DNA from 3 places in the Streptomyces sp. TLI_146 genome. Region 2 is predicted to be linked to each of the others. Evidence: riboswitches for the same ligand, from Rfam matches in the RefSeq annotation. Region 2 holds a riboswitch; each other region holds the start of a gene.
The links. A riboswitch is a leader RNA that binds a small molecule or an ion and turns the genes downstream of it on or off. The one in region 2 is predicted to bind cobalamin.

Region 1 (4,497 bases), 4.9 Mb from region 2:
TGCCGGGCGCCGGGGTCGAGGACACGGGGGCCGCCCTGTCCGGGGTGATCGCGCCCGTGGTCGCGCATGACGCGCTGCGGCTGGTGGTGATGAACCCGTCGCTGGGAGTGGGCGCCACCGCGCTGGGGTTCTGGCACGGGTACGGACCGGATCTCGGCCATGAGCTGATGACCATCGCCGCCCGGGGCGCCAACTACCCCCAACTGGCCCGCCTGGCACGGCAGAGTGTGCCGGTACTCGTCGCGGACCGCCGCTTCCGCGCGAGCGCGTACGACCGGCTGCTCGCCCGGTACGGGGTCGGCGAGGAGCTCTGCCTGGTCCTGCGGGACGGCCGCGGCGTGTGGGGACTGCTCGGACTGCTGCGGGCCGATGACGGCCGGCCGTTCGACATCGACGACAGGCACCGCATCGCCGACGTCGGGCCGCCGCTGATCGCCGCGGTACGCGGCTACGTGACCACCGGGCCCATCGCGCCCCCCGGGCTCGGGCTGCCGCCCGGCATGCTCGTCGTCGACGCCGAGGGCAAGGTCGCCGCGATGACACCCCAGGCCCGGCAGCGGCAGGCGATGATGGCGCAGCAGCAGGGGGCACCGGACTGGCTCATCGAATACTGCTACGCCTCCCTGTCGTTCGAGGCGCGCGAACACGCCCGCGATCCGCGCCGGCGGTACGCGAGGGTGTGCACCCCCTCGATCGTGCACGGCGAGTGGACCGCGATCGAGGCCCAGCCGCTCGGCGACGACGGCGACGTGGCGATCATCATCCAGCGTGCGACCGGCGAGCTGCTCGTCCCGGCGTTCTGCGACTGGTACGGGATCACCACCCGGGAGCAGCAGGTCGTGCGGCACCTGCAGGACGGCACGGCGCCCAAACAGATCGCCCGGCTCCTCGACCTGTCCGTGCACACGGTCAACGACCACCTCAGGGCGATCTTCCGCAAGACCGGAGCCGGCGGACGCGACGAACTCATGGCCGCCCTCACCGCGTAGAGCCGGACAGGTCTCCGACCCGGGCATGACGGACACGTCGAATGCTCGACCGCTGACCGCCGCCGCGCGAGACCGCCTCGGGTCATTCGGGGGTGCCCACGGGGCCGCTGCTAGCCTCTTGGCCATGATCGGGAAGCGCGCCAGGCCGCGGATATCCGGCTCGTCGGCGCCGAGCGGTCCGCAGCGTGCCCTCATCGCCGCGAGCTTCGTCAGTCGGGTGGGCAACGGGCTGTTCAACACCGCCGCGGTGCTCTACTTCACCCTGGTGGTGCACCTGCCCGCCGCACGGGTCGGTGTCGGCCTCACGGTCGCCGGGCTGGTCGGGCTGCTGGCCGGGATCCCGGCCGGGAACCTGGCCGACCGGTACGGGCCGCGCACGGTCTGGCTGACGGCCCTCGCGATGCAGGCCGCGACGATGGCCGCGTTCGTTCTCATCCACGACTGGGTGACGTTCACGCTCATCGCCACCCTGGACCGGCTGGCGGCGACGGCGGGCGGCGCCGCGGGCGGCGCGATCGTCGCCCGTACCGGCGGTGAACGCCCGGCCGCCTTCAGGGCGAAACTCCGCACCTTCGTCAACCTCGGCGTGGTCCTGGGCACCCTCGGCGCCGCCTTCGCCGTCTCGGCCGACACCCGCGCGGCCTACACCGCGCTCATCCTCGCCAACGCCGCCAGCTTCGCCTGCGCCGGTCTGATCGCCCTGCTCGGCGTCCCGAACTACCGGCCCCTGCCCCGGCCCGAGGAGCACCACCGCTGGGCCGTCCTGTCCGACCGGCCGTACGTGTCCTTCGTCGCGCTCTACGGCGCGATGGGCCTGCAGTACCAGACCGTCTCCCTGCTCCTGCCGATCTGGCTCTCCGCCCACACCGACGCGCCCCGCTGGACCGTGGCGGCGGTCTACGCGGTCAACAGCGGGGTGTGCGCGCTGCTCCAGAGCAGGATCGGCTCCCGGGTGGAGACACCACGCCAGGGCGGCCGGGCGTTCCGCATCGCCGGGCTGCTCTTCCTGGTCAGCTGCCCCTTGATGGCCCTGACCGCGGACGTTCCGGTCTGGGTCGCGCCAGGGCTCGCCGTCCTCGCCGTCTGCGTCCACAGTCTCGGAGAGGTATGGGAGTCCTCGGGCGGCTACGCGCTCGGCTTCGGTCTCGCCCCGGACCATGCCCAGGGGCAGTACCAGGGCCTCTTCGGCATCGGCTTCGACGCGGGGCAGGCCCTGGCTCCGGTGGTCCTCACGACAGCGGTCCTCGGACTCGGACACGCGGGCTGGCTGCTGCTCGGGGTGTTCTTCGCGGCTCTGGGCGCGGCGGGCCCGCCGGTGGCCGCATGGGCGGAGCGCACCCGCCGCTCACCTCACGACACGGCCCACGCGGCACAGGGCCGGTCCGCCGAGGCCCCGCTGCCCGACACGGCCTAGTTTTCCCCGTGTCCCAGGCGCGGTGTCACCCCTACAGCCGAGCCCGCTCATCGCGCCCTGCGGGACGGGGTGAAGGTATAGAGGTCGAGGATGTCGGGGCAGGGCGCGATGCCGGGGCCGCCGGCCCGGACCCAGGCGGCGATGTCCTCCGTGGCGTCGGGGTCGTTGACCAGACCGAGCCAGACCGGACGGGCACCGGCGAGGCGCGCGGCACGAGAGGGCTGGACGACGACCACATTGGCCTGTTCGCAGACGTCGAGGCAGGCGGAGACCCGTACGGGCGCGTGCTCAGCGAGGCGCGCCTGCTGCTGCGCGTGGTCGACCCCGGGCACCTTCGGGCTGCCGCAGCAGCAGTCCCTGCACACCACGATCCGGCACGGCGCCGAGTCGGCCGGGGTGTGCCCGGCGCCGCCTTCTGGTCGCTGCTCCGACATGACCGCTCACGCTCCTCCTCCGGGGAGATCCGCCCCGGTTTCGTCAAGGAGGCGACGACGTGAGTCTCCTGGCTCTCGGGTCGCAGCTCGCCCCGTCCTTCCCACCCGTGTCCGGGCAGTGGTCTGTTCGGGGTTCGCTCGCCGATCACAGTGGCGGGACCGCGCCGGAATTGCACCGGCTTCCTCGTTCCGCGTCGCCTTGTCGTCGGCATCGTCGCACGTCGGACGGTGGAACGTCACCACGATCGGAAGGGGTGACCCGCCCGCCGCTGGGCGGGCGGGTCACCCCTTCCTCCGCAGCTACCCGGTCAGATCTTCAGGCGGTGCACACCTCCCTGCACCGTTCCCACGTACAGCCAGCCGCCGGCGGTCGCCAGGCTCGTGGCGTTGAGGTTCTGCAGGCCGGTGGAGATGTTCTGCCAGTTGCGGCCGCCGTCCGTGGAGCGCAGGACGCCTCGGCCGCCGCGCGGCAGGGCCGCGTCCCAGTGGCTGGTGGTGGCCGCGTACAGAGTGCTGCCGACCGGCAGTATGTCGCTGACCCGCAGCGGGAGCGAACCGGTGTCGGCGGTGCGGAAGGTCTTCCCGCCGTCCGTCGACAGCTTGATCGCCTCGCCGCCGGTCAGCATCGTCGACCCGGTGAACTCGATGGTGTCCACACGTCCGTCGGCGACCTTGGTGATGTCGTCGCCGCCGTTGTCCGAGCGGTAGAGGCCGTCGGGGGCACCGAGCCACAGCCGGTCCGGGTTCTTCGGGTCGCCGGTGACGGCGGTGAAGGAGGTCCGGTCGTGGAGGAGGTTCTTCCAGGTGGCGCCGCCGTCCTCGGTGGAGAACAGGCCCCGGCCCAGCAGGTTTCCGTACGAGACGTACACGCGGTCGGGGTCGGCGGGGTGCACGGCCATGGCGAGGACCGTGCCGTTGCTCTCGCCCTTCTCCTGCCAGGTGGCACCCGCGTCGCCGCTGCGTTGGAGATGGAAGTCGCCCCAGGCGCCGTAGCGCACCCGCCACACGACCCGCGAGTCCTTGGCCGAGGTCTGCAGCAGCCGGGTCGAGAGGCCGATCCTGCCCTCGCCGCCGGTGGTGCCCCACTCCGCTCCGGCGACCGGCAGCGGCGAGCGGTGCGTGCCCTGCTGGCCGGCCGCGAGCAGTTGGTTGCCGCTGACCGCGAGGGAGTTGACGGTGCCGCCCTGGACGCCGAGGCGCCGGTAGTCCTTGCCGTCCGGCGTGCCCCGGTAGACACCGGCCGCGTCCGCCGAGACGGTCAGCGAGCCGTCGGCCCAGCGGTCGAAGTCGGAGGTGGTGGAGGCCTTGTTGACCGCCGGGATGGTGCTCCAATGACGGCCGTGGTCGCGGCCGACCCGGATGTCCTTGCCGTACCCGATGTACATGTCGCCACCGGTGAGAGTGAGGCCCGTACCGCCGTATCCGTGGCTGTCCAGTGTGGCCCAGGTCCTGCCGCCGTCGAAGGAGCCGACGACGCCGGACCCGACCTCGTACATCGCCACGGTCCGGCTGTCCGCGACGACGGTGACGGATACCTTGCCGCCGGCGGGCTCGTACACCTTGGTGGCCTTGCCGAGGGTGCCGGCGGACAGGCCGTCGCGCTTCCACAGCGACTTGCCCGCCGAGAAATAGAGGCTGTCGCCGCCGATCGCCACGTCGT
Region 2 (4,497 bases):
CGCTCGTCGTCATCGCCCGGTTCGCCCCGGCGGGCCGGTCCGTGGTCTCGCTCGGCGCGGGCGCGGCGCACCGCACCCCCAAGGAGTTCCTGCCGTGGTCCGCCCTCGCCGGGGTGGCCTGGGCGGGCTACAGCGTCGGCCTCGGCTACTTCGGCGGGCGCTGGCTCGGCGCGACCTGGCTCGGCACGGGCATCTCCGTCCTCGCCCTGTTCGCGGCGGGCTCCCTCGCCGCCTACGTCATGCGCCGCCCGGCCCAGGCCGCGGTGGCCGGCCCGGCGGCCTGACACACCGGACCGCGCCGCCCGCGGCGAGCCGCACGGACGTGCCTACGCCGGGGTCCTGACCGGCACTCCCCGTATCTCCAGGCCTTCGAGCAGCTCGGCCGTGGCCCGCGCTATCTCCTCCACCGCCCGGTCGAAGACCTCGCGGTTGTGCGCGGCGGGCGCCCGGAAGCCGGACACCTTGCGCACGTACTGGAGAGCCGCCGCGCGGATCTCCTCGTCGGTGGCCTCCTCGGGGAGGGCCGGCGGCCTGAGCGTCTTGATGCTTCTGCACATGCCTCAAGTGTGACGGGTACCACTGACAACGGCCTCGGTAGAGTCGGGGCATGGCGGCAGCAGACGAGGTGAAGGCACAGGGGCCCAAGGGGCCGACCGCACCGGCGGGGCCCTCGGAGCCCGTGCGGATCGACAGCTGGATCTGGTCCGTACGGCTCACCAAGACGCGTTCCATGGCGGCGACGGCGTGCCGCGCCGGTCACGTCCAGCTCAACGGCGAGCGGGTCAAGCCCGCGCACACCGTGAAGGTGGGCGACGAGGTGCGGCTGCGCCTTGAGGGGCGGGAGCGGATCGTCGTCGTCTCGAAGGTCATCCGCAAGCGGGTGGGCGCGGCGATCGCCGCCGAGACCTATGTCGACAACAGCCCGCCGCCGCCCGCCCGCTCGGACGTGCTCGCGGCCGGGGTGCGCGACCGGGGCATGGGCCGGCCGACCAAGCGGGACCGCCGGGAGATGGAGCGGCTGCGCGGGCTGTAGGGGCGCACGAGGCGTTGGCCGGTACGTAACTCGGAGGCCAACTCCCCTCGTACCGGAGTAACTTGGAGGGCCGGGGGCCAGGGGAGCCCCCGGAACCGTCCCTAGAGGAACACGCCATGATCCTGTTATTGCTCGTCCTGGCGCTGGTCCTGTACGGCTTCGGCTTCAGTCTCGGCGGCATAGTGTTCTGCGTCGCCGTGGTGGCCGTACTCTTCAGCGCCCCACGCCGTGGCCGCTCCACGGCACCGTCCGGCGGCTCGTCCGGAGCCGGCGGAGCAAGCCGTGGCGGCCAGGACACGGACTACCGGGCCTACCGCGCCCGCCGGGACCGGATGGACCGGTGGGAGCGGCGCTACCGCAGGGAGCGGCAGAGCCGTCTGTTCTCCCTGCGCCGCCCCTGACCGATCGAGCGCCACCGAAACAGCGCACCGAACACGCACCGAGCACGACCCACGCGCGCGAGGGCCCCGGACCGCTTCGGTCCGGGGCCCTCGTGCGTGCGGCGCGCCCATCAGTGGACGGCCGCGGCCTTGCTGTTGTCGACGCCCGTGCCGCGGGGCTCGGCCGCGGCGGCCTTGGGCACAAGGAGCCGTTCGGCCAGGTGACCGAAGACCAGCCCGAAGCCGGCCCACAGGGTGACCTGGATGGCGAGGGCCGCGAGCCGGAACTTCCAGAGCAGCATCGCCGGGAAGTCCTTGGGCACTTCGTTGACGGCGGGCAGGAACGCGTACGCGAGCCCGATGGCGACCAGGAAGGCGGCCGAGGCGGCGACGGTCGCGTTCCAGTTGCCGAGGCGGGGAGCGAGCCGCTTGCCGAGGATCACCGCGGCGACGGCGAGCAGCACGCTCAGCGCGATCATCAGGAAGTACAGGGCGGTGCGTTTGCCGATCGTGTCGGGGTCACCGACGGACGGCGGGTTCGCCGGGTACTTCAGGAACGGGACGACGTAGACGGTCAGGAGCGCGCCGAGCGAGACGAACGCGGCCGTGGCACGCGGCCCGAACCGGCCGATCCGGCCGAGCGCGACGCAGAACGCGAGCGCCGCGATGCCGCCGATGGCCACGCCGAACACGAGCACACCGGTGGCGAGGCCGCCGGTGGACTGCAGGGTGCGGCTGAACACCTCTTCGCCGTGTTCGTGCGCGTGCGCGTCCTCGAAGTCGATGGCGGCGTCCACCCGGGGCTCGCCCAGGACGTACGCCACGATGAGCGCCAGGAGGCCCGCGGCGAGGCCGGCGAGCATGCCGCGCACCAGCAGGGCCCTGACGGACAGGGAGTTCACGAGTCGGTACCCCTGGTCTCAGTGGCAGGGGAAGCCGAGCAGGTGGCGCCCGTCGTGCAGCCACTCATGGACGTTCTCACCGGAGAAGACGCTGGTGGCGCCCTGCTCGGAGCCCACGAAGTAGAGCAGCACGAGCATGAGGATGCCGAAGAAGAGCGCCCAGGGAGCGATCGCCTTGAGCGATATGGGGGTGATGGCCGGCGTTGCAGTTGCGCTGGGCGCAGAGGCGGCGGAAACAGCCACGGCAGAACCTCCTGGGGAACACGCGTCCCGGTCATTGGTGCCTTTGTCGACGGTGGTGGGTCTGACTTCCCCGTCTTCGCTCCCTGTTGGGGGCTCGCCGGGTTCACAGTGGCGCGACCGTGCCGGAATCTCACCGGGCTTCCTTCACACCGTCTTTATGTCGACGTGACCGTACCGCGTGCGGGACCGCGCCGCTACGGCGCGCGGATGCACAACCCCCGCGCCAAGTGCGTGAACGGCCGTGCTCTGCTTGACCCATGACCGTACGCGTGATGTTGATCTCACCCCCGGCCGACCGCTACGCGCGCGAGGCGAGAGTCGGCGACGACGCGGCCGCACCGGACGAGGGCGCGGTCCGCAGGGTCAAGGACGCGGCGGCGGCGCTCGCGGTACCGGCCCGCCGTCTGAAACCGCCCGCCTCGCTCTACGAGTTGGCGGACGGCCTGCCCACCTGCGACGAACCGGCCCTGGCCGACTGGGATCTGGGCCGGTGGCGGGGGCAACGGCTGGACGAGCTGAGCACGGCGGATCCCTCGGGGGTACGGGCGTGGCTCACCGATCCGGGGGCGGCGCCGCACGGCGGGGAGAGCCTGCTCGCGCTCGTCGCGCGCGTGGGCGGGTGGCTGGACACCCTGCCCGCGGCGGGCGGCCGGATCCTCGCGGTCGCCTCCCCCGCCGTGATCCGCGCCTCCGTGACCCACGCCCTGACCCTGCCGCCCGCGTCCTTCTGGCGCCTGGACGTGGCCCCCCTGACCCTCACGGAGCTCTCGGGCCGCGCGGGCCGCTGGAACCTGCGGTGCGGGCGCCCGGCGGAGGCTGCCCGCTGACGACGAAGGCCCCCCGCCTCGATCGGCGGGGGGCCTTCACCACGTGTGGGCATGGACGGTTTCGAACCGCCGACATCTGCTTTGTAAGAGCAGCGCTCTACCCCTGAGCTACACGCCCGTGGCACATCCGTGGATGAGGGAACAGCGTACATGGCCTCCGGGGCAGGGCTGCAAACCCGTTCGCCGGGGCAGGCGGGTCGGCGGGTCCCGGGAGGCGGGGCGAACTAATCGGCCGGTGTGTTCGTCACTACCTGGTGGGAGAATGAACCGGCAGGCGGACACGGCACGGGAGAGGGATGTGACGGCGACACACGCGCGGCCGTACAGCAGAGCGGGTGCCATCGTCCCCGGTGTCGGAGCGCGGGCGGCCGGGGGGCGGCGGGCCCTCTCGGACGCGCTGGCGCTCGTCGCGCTGCCGCTGGTGCTCGGGGCCGCGCTGCTGCCCGGCGCGTTCGCCGGAGGCGGGACGCGGCGCTGGTTCGGCGGGCGCGGCGAGAGCGTGCGGGCCGACGCGCAGGCCGCCAAGGACGCGGCGGCCGCCGCCTTCTACGAGCTGGACACCGCCCAGCGGGACCTGCGGATCTCCATCGAGACGATCACCGCCGTGGACAGCTCGCCGCGCGCCCGCAAGGCCGTGGACGACTTCGCGGCGCTCGGCCGGCGGATCGACGAGGTCAGCAACGACTACATCACCGCGGTCGACGCGCACGACCTGGACCGCGACGGCCTGGACGCCTCGGTGGCCGCCCGGGCCCGGGGCGAGCTGACGAAGGCCAAGGACGACCTCGTCCGGGTCAAGGGCGAGCTCGACCGGTTCGAGCAGAGCCTGGGGCCGCTGCTGTCCACCGCCGAGACCCAGCTGGCGCGGCTCGCGCCGGCCGTGGAGCGGGCGCGACAGGCGCTCCTTGCCGCGAGCACCGCTCTCGATTCGGTGCGCGCGTCCGGACTGAGAGCGGACGATCTCGCCGCCCGCCTCGCCGCCCTCGGCCCCGAGCTGACCCGGCTCAACCAGGGCGCCGGGCAGCACGGCGTGCCCGAGACGCTGGAGCGGGCCGACCGGGTGCTGCGGGAGGCCGAGGGTGTGCGCGCCGAGGCCGAGCGGCTGCCCGAGC
Region 3 (4,497 bases), 4.2 Mb from region 2:
CCGGCGAACTCCTCGGCGCTCGGCTCGTGCAGCCCCACCCACACGAACCCCTCCTTGGCCCTGCGCACCCGCCGTACGGCCTCCTCCACCGGGCAGTCGCCGGGCTGGCGCACCCCGTCCCGGTAGACCACGCAGTTCACCACGGCGCTGCCGAGCGGCGAGCGGGCCGGGTGGCTGAGGTCCACCGTGCGGCGGTAGGCGCGGCGGACCGCCCTGCGGAGGTTGCGGATCATGGGCACGGCTGGGCACTCCTTCGGCGGATCGGCGGCCAGTGTGCCATGCGCGGCTCAACGGCCGGTCGGGACGCCGAGGCCGCAGGTCACCGCGGTGCGGCGACCTCCCCCGTGACGTCTCCGTCGAAGGCGGCGGCGAGGCGCAGATAGCGGGCCGCGTCCTCGGGCCGGCCCTGGCGCTCCAGGGTGCGGCCGAGCATCAGCGTGGCGTACTGCTCGACGGGGTCGCGCTCCAGTACGGCACGCAGCTCCCGCTCCGCCTTGTTGAGCTGGGCGGAGTGGTAGTAGGCCCGGGCGAGCAGCAGTCTCGGCGCGACCTGCTCGGGCACCTCGTCGACGATGCCGGTCAGGATGCGTACGGCCGTGACGTACTCCTTGGCCTCGAAGAACAGGTGGGCGCGGTCCCAGCGCTCGGCGGTGGTGCCGGACTCGTAGTAGCTGTCGACCACGGAGGATCCTCTCGTAGCTGGTCTGCTCTGCCCTTACGGACGCCACAACACGAGATTGTGGTTGAACATTCCACAACCTCGCGGGTGCGGCGCGCGTGGGAGGCTGCCACCGGGTGCCCCGACAGGAATAGGTTGACCGACATGAGCAATCTCGATCGTCAAGCCACGCTCTCCGTGTGCGGCGGCCGCGGCTTCGTCGTCGCCGAGCCGGTGCGCGAGCTCCTCTCGCCGCGCACCGTCAAGCTCGGCGAGTCCACCGAGGTCCGCCGACTGCTGCCGAACCTCGGCCGCCGTATGGTCGGCGCCTGGGCCTTCGTCGACCACTACGGCCCGGACGACATCGCCGACGAGCCCGGCATGCAGGTGCCGCCGCACCCGCACATGGGGCTCCAGACGGTGAGCTGGCTGCACGAGGGCGAGGTGCTGCACCGCGACAGCCTCGGCAGCCTGCAGACCGTACGCCCGCGCGAGCTCGGCCTGATGACCTCGGGGCGGGCGATCAGCCACTCCGAGGAGAGCCCCCGCCCGCACGCCCGTCTGCTGCACGGCGCCCAGCTCTGGGTCGCCCTGCCCGACGCCCACCGTCACACCGAGCCGCACTTCCAGCACCACGCGGACCTGCCCACGGTGACCGCGCCGGGCCTGAAGGCCACGGTGATCCTCGGCGAGCTCGACGGCGCCGCGTCGCCGGGCACGATCTACACGCCCCTGGTCGGCGCCGACCTGACCCTGACGGCGGGCGCGGACCTCGCCCTGCCCCTGGACCCCGACTTCGAGTACGCGGTCCTGTCGATGTCCGGCGAGGCCCACGTGGACGGCGTCCCGGTCCTCCCCGGCTCCATGCTCTACCTCGGCTGCGGCCGCACCGAACTCCCCCTGCGCGCCGCCTCCGACGCGGGCCTGATGCTCCTGGGCGGCGAGCCGTTCGAGGAGGAGATCGTGATGTGGTGGAACTTCATCGGGCGTTCGCAGGCGGACATCGAGGAGGCACGGGAGGAGTGGATGTCGGGGGCGCGGTTCGGCGAGGTGAAGGGATACGACGGGGAGCGGCTCTCCGCCCCCGCGCTGCCGCCGGTGCCGTTGAAGGCGCGGGGGAGGGTGCGGTGAGCGGGGGCTGACCTTCTGGCTCGTTACGTGGCGGTCGTCAGCCCCGGCACCCCTCTCGGCGTGCCGTCCGCGTCGATCGCGACGAACGTCAGCTGGGCCGTCGCCACCTCCGTCGTGGGGCCGGACGCGTTCCAGCGTTCGGCCGTGACCTGGACGGTGACGTCCATCGAGGTGCGGCCGGCGCGTTCCAGCTCCGCGTGGACCGTGAGCAGGTCGCCCGCGCGGACGGGGGCGAGGAAGGCCATGCGGTTCACCGAGACGGTGACGGCGGGCCCGTCCGCGTGGCGGCCCGCGGCGGCCGCGGCCGCGTCGTCGATCAGCTTCATGACGACGCCGCCGTGGATGGTGCCGTACAGGTTGGTGTCGTGCTCGCTCATGATGTGCGCGAGGGTGACCCGGGAGTCGGCGGGCGCCTTGTGGGCGCGGCCGGTGGTCGTGCGGATGCCCATGGGGTTCACGGGACTCTCCTTCGCGAGTCGCGGCGGGGATCCCGGCGGTCGGTGCGAGGAGCCGGATTTCGCCAAGGTCGCGAAGGGCGTGGAGGAACGGCAGCGCCGAAGGCCACGCGCGATGGGTGCGTGACCGCCCGCTCCGCCGGCCCTCCCCTCGAAGGCCGCCGAGATCGCCGTACGCACGGGTGGCGTACGGGCAGTGGCAGGTCTTCGGACTCGCGGGCGCGCCTGCCGGTCTCCCGGCGGACCCCTACTGGCCGTCGCTTCCCGGGCCCGGTGGCCGGGCCCAGTGCTGATGACGGCGGTCGTTCCCGCTCACCGCTGCGGGGCAGTCCCGGATTCCCACCGGGTTCCCTCTTACGACGCCTCCCGCCTGGCGGACGGGGCGAACCAGCTGCGGTGACAGCGTAACCAGAGACCGGCAATCGGACGGCAACCGGCTCCGCGGGCGACCCATCACCCCTCGCCGTACCGGTGGAACCCCCGCCCGCTCTTGCGGCCCAGCAGGCCCGCCTCGACCATGCGCTGGAGCAGCGGCGGCGGGGCGTACAGCGGCTCCTTGAACTCCGCGTACAGGGAGTCCGCGATCGCCGCCACCGTGTCCAGGCCGATCAGATCGACGAGCCGGAGCGGGCCCATCGGGTGGGCGCAGCCCCGTTCCATGCCGGCGTCGATGTCGGCCGCCGAGGCGAAACCGGACTCGGCCATGCGGATCGCCGCCAGGAGGTACGGCACCAGCAGGGCGTTCACCACGAACCCCGCCCGGTCTTTCGAGCGGACCGTGGTGCGGTCCAGGACGGACGACGCGAACTCCTCTGCTCTGGCCAGGGTTTGGGCCGAGGTGTGCAGGGACGGGACCACCTCCACCAGTGGCATCACCGGCACCGGGTTGAAGAAGTGCAGCCCCACCACCCGGTCCGCGCGCCCGGTCGCCATGCCCAGGCGCATGATCGGGACCGACGACGTGTTGGTCGCCAGGATCGCGTCCGGGTCCTCCACGGCCTTGTCGAGCGCGGCGAACACCTCGGCCTTGAGCGCCGGGTCCTCGGGGACGGCCTCGACGACCAACTGCCGGTCGGCCAGGTCGTCCAGGCTGCCGCTGAACACGAGCCGGGCCAGGGCGTCGTCCCGCTCGGCCGGTGTCGCCTTGCCCCGCTCGACGGCGCGGTCCAGGGAGTGGACCAGCCGCTCGCGCGCCGCCCGGGCCGCTCCCGCGTCGGTCTCGCAGACGACGGTGTCGAGCCCGGCCCGGGCACACACCTCCGCGATCCCCGCCCCCATCTGGCCGCCCCCGACGACCCCCACGCGCTGGATAGTGCTCATGATCCCTCCGTACGTTGTCGGCAAGCCCTCGTGGGCGGACGCGCTCGCACGCGGACGCGCGCACGCGTCAGTGGAACTGCTCCTCCTCCGTCGACCCGCGCAGCGCGAGCGTCTCGGCGGCCGGGTTGACCGCCGTCGAGACGAGGTCGAAGTAGCCCGTGCCGACCTCCCGCTGGTGCTTGACGGCGGTGAACCCGTCGCGCTGGGCGGCGAACTCCCGCTCCTGGAGGTCGACGTACGCCGTCATGCCGGACTCCGCGTAGCCGTGCGCCAGGTCGAACATGCCGTGGTTGAGGGAGTGGAAGCCCGCCAGGGTGATGAACTGGAAGCGGTAGCCCATCGCCCCCAGTTCGCGCTGGAACTTGGCGATCCGGTCGTCGTCCAGCGCCGCCCGCCAGTTGAACGACGGCGAGCAGTTGTACGCGAGCATCTGGTCCGGGTACTGGTCGTGGATCGCCTCGGCGAACGTACGGGCCTGCACCAGATCGGGTGTGCCCGTCTCCATCCACAGCAGGTCCGCGTACGGGGCGTAGGCCAGGCCGCGCGCGATCACCGGGCCCATGCCGGGCTCGACGCGGTAGAAGCCCTCGGCGGTGCGCCCGCCCGTGGCGAACCGGGCGTCCCGCTCGTCGACGTCGCTGGTCAGCAGGTTGGCGGCGAGCGCGTCGGTGCGGGCCACGATCAGGGTGGGGACGTCGGCGATGTCGGCGGCGAGCCGGGCGGCGTTGAGGGTGCGGATGTGCTGGGCGGTGGGGACGAGGACCTTGCCGCCGAGGTGGCCGCACTTCTTCTCGGAGGCGAGCTGGTCCTCGTAGTGGATGCCCGCCGCACCGGCCGCGATCATGGCCTTGGTCAGCTCGAACGCGTTGAGCGGGCCGCCGAACCCCGCCTCCGCGTCCGCGACGATCGGCGCGAGCCAGTCCGTGGTGTCGC

Region 1: another riboswitch for cobalamin. It lies ahead of BX283_RS36525 (hypothetical protein); the one in region 2 lies ahead of BX283_RS15165 (CbtB domain-containing protein).
Region 3: another riboswitch for cobalamin. It lies ahead of BX283_RS33465 (acyl-CoA thioesterase); the one in region 2 lies ahead of BX283_RS15165 (CbtB domain-containing protein).

Annotation. Positions count from the first base shown of each region.
Region 1 covers NZ_PJMX01000001.1:8,211,966-8,216,462, reverse strand. The annotation lists gene BX283_RS41885 (helix-turn-helix transcriptional regulator) at 1-989, shown strand, start outside; gene BX283_RS36530 (MFS transporter) at 1,114-2,403, shown strand; gene BX283_RS36525 (hypothetical protein) at 2,451-2,837, opposite strand; cobalamin riboswitch at 2,878-3,076, opposite strand; gene BX283_RS36520 (S8 family serine peptidase) at 3,146-4,497, opposite strand, start outside.
Region 2 covers NZ_PJMX01000001.1:3,329,807-3,334,303, forward strand. The annotation lists gene BX283_RS15140 (DedA family protein) at 1-284, shown strand, start outside; gene BX283_RS15145 (DUF2277 domain-containing protein) at 327-557, opposite strand; gene BX283_RS15150 (RNA-binding S4 domain-containing protein) at 608-1,033, shown strand; gene BX283_RS15155 (hypothetical protein) at 1,150-1,434, shown strand; gene BX283_RS15160 (CbtA family protein) at 1,545-2,315, opposite strand; gene BX283_RS15165 (CbtB domain-containing protein) at 2,334-2,558, opposite strand; cobalamin riboswitch at 2,592-2,747, opposite strand; gene BX283_RS15170 (histidine phosphatase family protein) at 2,816-3,385, shown strand; tRNA gene BX283_RS15175 (tRNA-Val) at 3,432-3,503, opposite strand; gene BX283_RS15180 (hypothetical protein) at 3,684-4,497, shown strand, end outside.
Region 3 covers NZ_PJMX01000001.1:7,519,178-7,523,674, forward strand. The annotation lists gene BX283_RS33450 (magnesium and cobalt transport protein CorA) at 1-233, opposite strand, end outside; gene BX283_RS33455 (M48 family metallopeptidase) at 320-682, opposite strand; gene BX283_RS33460 (pirin family protein) at 824-1,789, shown strand; gene BX283_RS33465 (acyl-CoA thioesterase) at 1,813-2,238, opposite strand; cobalamin riboswitch at 2,425-2,651, opposite strand; gene BX283_RS33470 (3-hydroxybutyryl-CoA dehydrogenase) at 2,698-3,564, opposite strand; gene aceA (isocitrate lyase) at 3,632-4,497, opposite strand, start outside.